Rubinisphaera italica: one gene and its partner. Each later gene encodes a partner of the first gene's protein in a complex. Links are inferred from orthologs where the notes say so. Each region holds a gene or a part of one and is shown on either strand. Other genes may lie near its edges.

Evidence for each region.
Region 2: the proteins of pheS (region 1) and pheT are in contact, whole or in part, in a crystal structure (PDB 6P24), measured with the Escherichia coli proteins. The link is inferred for Rubinisphaera italica from one-to-one orthologs.

Annotation. Positions count from the first base shown.
Region 1 is NZ_SJPG01000001.1:3,448,340-3,451,444, forward strand. What follows is about bases 289-3,064. They hold pheS (phenylalanine--tRNA ligase subunit alpha), read right to left. Parts: upstream 2,290-3,064; coding sequence 1,288-2,289; downstream 289-1,287. Other genes in these bases: Pan54_RS12790 (outer membrane protein assembly factor BamB family protein), read left to right, coding at 289-430; Pan54_RS25865 (hypothetical protein), read left to right, coding at 691-864; rplT (50S ribosomal protein L20), read right to left, coding at 2,645-2,995. Also shown: more of Pan54_RS12790, read left to right, coding at 1-288.
Region 2 is NZ_SJPG01000001.1:3,733,200-3,736,439, reverse strand. The notes cover bases 205-3,115. They hold pheT (phenylalanine--tRNA ligase subunit beta), read right to left. Parts: upstream 2,711-3,115; coding sequence 698-2,710; downstream 205-697. Other genes in these bases: Pan54_RS13950 (inositol monophosphatase family protein), read right to left, coding at 2,774-3,115; Pan54_RS13960 (acyltransferase family protein), read right to left, coding at 205-639. Also shown: more of Pan54_RS13960, read right to left, coding at 1-204; more of Pan54_RS13950, read right to left, coding at 3,116-3,240.

The DNA of each region.
Region 1 (3,105 bases):
CATTTCCGTGAGCGGAGGTGGTGGAAAAGGGAAAAATCTGTATGCGGTTGAATTGGATCAGACTGGTCAGGTCACACCCAAATTCACATTAACCCGGACAATCCCTTATGTGCCGACTCCTGTCTATAAAGATGGACTAATCTATATGATTCTCGATGTCGGTGTCGCTTCTTGCCTGGATGCCACAACCGGGGAAGAAATCTGGACAGAGCGAATTGGCGGAAACTTCAGTGGTTCGCCGATCTGGCTGGAAAATAAGCTGTATGTCATCGACGAAGCAGGCACTGTTGTCGTTCTGGCCGCTGGCCGTGAGTTTCAGGAACTTGGCCGCGTTCCTTTAAATGACCTTTCTTATGCAACACCGGTTGTCGCCAACGGGCGGATGTATCTAAAAACCGCTACAAAATTGTATTGTCTTCCCAAAAAATAGTTTCGAACTGATGGATGTCTTGATAAACTGTACACCCAGAATTCACGATATTTTCGTCGAAGACACTCTCTATATTCATTCTTCATGATTGGGCTTGGATTTTACCAACTCAATTGTTCTGCAACTTTTCGCCATATTTTATTCTTATCATCCTGCTCTTAACGCAGTTGGCGTGAACTTGTGTCAATTACTGGTATCCAATTTGCTCAAAAACTTTTCTATTCATATTTTTTGCTACTATTTTTCAAGGAACTGATGCCATGCCAGCTTGGCCAGGTGGAGCTTGTCCGGACTGTGGGGATCACATGCCCGCAAATTTAATCACATGCCAGACGTGCCGTGCTCTTTTGAATTCGGAATTGAAAGTCACTTTTGTCGATATTCCTGAATTTATTCCCTTGCAGGAAGTCACCATAGACGAAAAAAAAAAGTAGTTCTTCCGCCATCGAACAAGCCCCAGCCAACAACTCCAGCAAAATCTTCCTGATTCGTGCCAAGGGGATTTACCTGAGTTGTCCGAAATGTCAGCAGGAACTTAAGATCCCGGTGAATTTTTTGAATTCCAGCGTGAAGTGCAATCGCTGTGATGCGGGTTTTATCTGCAGGATTGAGGAATCAATGAGCAACCTGCAGGGAGTGTATGTCGACTGCCCACATTGCACAAAAAGAATTCGCGCTAATCGCGAAATGGCAAATCAGAATGTATTATGCTACCATTGCTCAGGCGGGTTGCATATCACGCTGGAAGCTTGATTTGATGATGATAGTTTTTTTACAAGCACGAAGCGCAAGCGAGTGTGTTCAAATGCAGACTTAACATACTCGCTTGCGCTTCGTGCTTGTGCATTAATCTCATCTCAGAATTGTGAGAGAAATCGCAGGTCGTTCTCATAAAGCAGGCGAATATCTTTAACGCCATAACGCTTCATGCAGAGGCGTTCGATGCCCAGTCCGAAGGCAAAACCGCTCACTTCTTCGGGATCGTAGCCGACCGCTTTCAATACATTTGGATCGACCATCCCTGCCCCGCCAACTTCCATCCAACTCTCTCCCCACTGAATGTCGACTTCGACAGAAGGTTCAGTGAATGGGAAAAACGACGGACGGAAACGAATCGCGATGTCATCCCCCAGGTATTGAGTCGCAATCATTTTGAGTGTTGTTTTCAGGTTGCTCATCGTGACATGCTTGTCGATGTACAAGCCTTCCATCTGATGGAACATGCAGGAGTGAGTCGCATCAATGGTATCGGGCCGATAAACCCGCCCCGTAGAAACGATGCGAACGGGAGGAGGAACCTGTTCCATGACTCGAATCTGGACAGTGGAAGTCTGACTTCGCAGCAGCCAGGGACCACCAGCCCCCTCCTGAGCGACCGAAAGGTAGAAATTATCGAGCGGATCGCGTGCGGGATGGTCATCCGGGATGTTAAGAGCAACAAAGTTGTGATAGTCATCTTCAACTTCTGGGCCATCAGCGACATCGAAACCGAGGCGACCCGCGATTTCCTTGAACTCGCTGATCGTTTTCGAAATCGGATGCCGTTTCCCGAGTGGGGATGCAATGCCGGGGAGAGTCACGTCCAATCCAGCGGCTTGCTTGACGGGCTTAGCCAGTTCGTCTTTGCGGGAATTCAAAGAAGCTTCAACCGCATTTTTGGCCGCATTGAAGCGTTTCCCAAGTTCAGGGCGTTCTTCCGGCTTAGCTGTCGATAGTTGAGTCTGAATCTCTTTCAGACGTCCTTTTTTCTTGCCGAGAAAGCGAATTCGTGCCTCTTCGATGTCCGACAATTCGCCACACTGACTGATGACCTGCAAAGCTTCGTTTTGATAATCATCCAGGACTTGGAGCAAATTCATCGAATGGGATCTTCGCTATAAGGCTTGTGATTTTGACTGATTTTATAGTACTTCATTAATTTTTGTGGTTGACAGTATTTTTCAGGTTTAGCCCCGAAAGATTCTTTCGGAGCGGCGTAGCTGCAAGAAGCCTATGGGAAATTTCCACTATCAAACTGAAAACCTCTTGTGGACTTCGTTCACTCAGATAGCAGGGCTATCTGGGCTCCCCTTACCCGATGTATAATACCCATAAAAATCCTGAAGCGTCGTAGAAAATTCTACGAAAAAAGGCGGCTGAGAATCTCATCCGCCTCTTATTCTTATCTCAGGGCCGCTGAAACACGAACTCATGCGTATTTCAAATATCGCCTGATTACAGGCTGGCCTTGACAACATTGAATACTTCCGCGAATACCGCTGGCTCGTGGAATGCCAATTCGCTCAGTGATTTACGATTCAAAGTCAGGCCAGATTTAGTCAATCCGTTAATAAATTCGGAATACCGCAGGCCGTGTTCACGACAAGCCGCATTCAGACGAATAATCCATAAACGACGCATTTCGCGTTTACGCACACGGCGATCGCGGTAGGCGTAAGCACGGGACCGCAAGATAGTTTCACGGATGGTACGATTGAGGTTCTTACGTCCACCAAAATTGCCTTTGGCTTCACGCAACAACCGTCTTTTTGATCTCAAACGAGCTTTGCCACTTCTGACTTTCATTTTGACTCTCTGCCGCTTTGTTCAAATTCTGTAAATGTTCAAATTCTGAGGATTTCCGCAAGTGTTCCAATCTAATCAACCCGTAGGACAGACTTCCCGCCTGTCTCCAT
Region 2 (3,240 bases), 280 kb from region 1 along the record:
GGTAAACCGTAATGCAATAAGGGCTCCAATGGACAATCCATCCAATCGACAGAGCGGAAAGGCGTATTGAGTCGCCCATGATTGAGTCGTCAGCAGGATCCCGAATCGACAAATAAGAGAGCAGGCAATGGCGGCTATTAAAATCCGATGAAGTCTCTTTCGAGATGTGTAAAATACAAGAAACGGCCACACCAGATAAAACTGTTCCTCAATACACAAACTCCAGAAATGATTCAGGAGCGGAGCTTCAGGCCAGTCATACAAGGCAACACGGATGTTGAAGGTGTAAGTAAAATGATAGACCAGATCGCTGAAGACCTCCCGGAAAGGGGAGATATTCAGACAACTCAAGAGAAGGACAATACCGAGTACAAAGAAGTAAAGCGGAAATATCCGCAGAGTTCGTCGAATATAGAAGTTTTTGAGTCGGTGCTCAGCCTCTTTCTGTGTGATGAGAATTGATGTGATCAAAAACCCAGAAAGCACGAAGAACAGATCGACACCAATCCACAGACTGCCAAAGACGAGATCAAGAAAAGAGAGAGCAGGGATCGTATGAGAAAACCGCAGGCAATGAAAAAGAATAACGGCAATGATTGCCAGCCCGCGAATCCCATCCAGTTCTTCAATCTTTTTCATACACCTGACTGCTTATCAAAGAGGAGTTTGAAATGGATTGAAGAGAGACGTGAGAAAACTACCTCAGGACAGCCGCCAGTTCCTGCTCACAATTAGCGACAATTTGGGCATGAGCAGTATCGACTTCTTCGCCGGTCAGGGTGCGTTCTGCTGACCGAAACGCTGCTCGCACAAGATAAGTCTTCTTTCCGGATTCGATCGGCTTGCCGCGATATTCGCTGACGAATTCCACACCCGTGAAAAGAGGTCCACCGGATTTAGTAATCGTCCCGGACAACTGCTGCCACGTGATTTCATCGTTGATCAGGAAGTTGAAATCCCGTTCGACTGCTGGGAACTGTGGAATTGCCTGTGCCTGAGGAGCCTGGTCGAGAATGTCAATCAGCGGCTGCAATTCAAACTCAGCAGCAGTAACCGCATCTCTCAAGCCCGCTTGATCCAGCACCTTTCGATCCAGTTCACCAATCCAACCCCAGTCTTTCCCGTTTAAACTCAGTCTGGCAACTCGGCCGCTCGCATAGCCCGTTGCTTCACAAGCAGTTGCTTCGAAGTGGAGTTGTGGGTTCAAAGTGCTGACGAGCGTTTCGAGCAAACCTTTGAGTTCGAAGAATGATTGACTGGTCACGCAGCCAACGGAGAGCGGCTGAATCGCTCCCACTTTGGTCCAGCCTGTGAAGACTCGCGAGATTTCGTAAAGTTGAGAATTGCTGGTTCCAGTTCGTTCATTCGCTCGACGAGAAACCAGCAAGCTTGGAATGAGTGATGACCGCAGCTGATTGTCTTTCTTCCGTGATGAATGCTCGACCTGCAATTGTGTTTCGAGTCCACGCGGGTTGAAGGCTGCAGAAAGTTCGGCTGAGACAAACGACATCGTAATTGCTTCATAGAAGCCCGCAGCATTGAAGACATGATGAACGATATCGGTCGTCCGATCCTGGTCGGACTTAGCCGTCGCACGAACCAGAGGAGGATCGTTTTCAGGAATTTGATCGTAGCCGTAGATGCGGGCGATTTCTTCAATCAGGTCTGCTTCCCGAGTTAAATCTGCACGCCAGCTGGGAGGAGAATAGATGGCAGACTCGCCTTGAAAATCATGCTCGGTCAAACCAAGTTTTTTCAGAATCTCTCGGCTCGCATCAACCGGCACATCAATTCCCAGAATCCGAGGAACCTGAGCGAATCGTAATGTGATCCCCTCTGGTAATACTGGCTCAAAATTTCCGACCTTGATCGAATCTTCCAGGATCTCACCGCCTGCGACCTGCACAATCAATTCGCAGCAACGTCGGCTCGCCCAGTCGATTTGGCGAACATCAACTCCTCGTTCGAAACGGAAAGAGGAATCACTGAACAATGAAAGTTTGCGAGCTGTTCGGCGCACTGATAGAGGAGCAAAGTTGGCCGTTTCAATCAGCAGGTCAGTTGTTGATTCATCAACCTCGGTCTCTTTGCCGCCCATCACACCAGCAATAGCAACCGGATTAGACGCATCGGCAATAACGCACATCTGCTCATCCAGTTCGTAGGCCTTGCCATCAATCGCCTGAATCTTTTCCCCTTTTTTCGCCTGTCGGACGACAATCTTCTTTCCATCCAGTCGATTCAAATCAAACGCGTGCAATGGCTGGCCGCATTCGAGGAGCACATAATTAGTCACATCGACGACATTATTGACGGATCGCAGTCCAAGAGTTTCCAATCGCTTTCGCAACCATTCCGGACTTGGGCCAACTTTCACGCCCCGAATGATGCGTGCCTGATACTGAGTACAATGTTCGGGCGATTGATTCTCGACCGAAGTGACATCTGAAGTTTTTTCGGAAGAAGTGGAAATCTCTGCGGCTGGGATCTGTAATGTCTTATCAAACAGTACAGTCAACTCCCGCGCCACACCGATATGTCCCAGACAATCTGGACGATTGCTGGTCACTTCCAGATCGATGGCGAAATCATCACCCTGAGACTCAATCTCCTCGAGATTCAAACCGGACATCATCAGCTTTTCTGCAGCCGTGACGTGATCGCAATCGAGGGTGACGTAATCTTTTAACCAGTTCCAGCTGACTATCATGTGATCGGGTTTCGGGACTCGGGGTTCGGGTGTCTGGAGATCTTCGCAACTTACAGGTTGAATTTATTTGTCGTTGATAATCTGCAGCAGCTGATCTTTCATCGCAGCTGTGACTGACATACCGTTTTTCGAATAGATGGTTGCATTTCCATCTCGATCGATGAAGTGGCCGCCGGCTTCTTCGAGAATCGGCAGCAGAGCTGCTGCGTCCCATTCGCTCAGTACTGGGTCAACCATAATATCGGCTCGGCCCGTTGCGACCAGGATGTGTCCGAAACAATCACCCCAGCCTCGGGTCAATTGCACGCCATTGCAGAGAGTATAATACGGTTTCGAGAGACCTAACTGTTCCCAGCGGGCGACATTGGTTGTGCAGAAGCAAGCCTCTGAAAGATTGGTGTTCGTGGAACAACGTGCGGGAATCGGTTCGTTCTCTTTAATTTTCCACCAGGCTCCTGAACCTTTGGCTGCATACACCACTTCATCGAGAGCAGGAAAACGACAGACGCCAACAACACAATGCCGCTCAT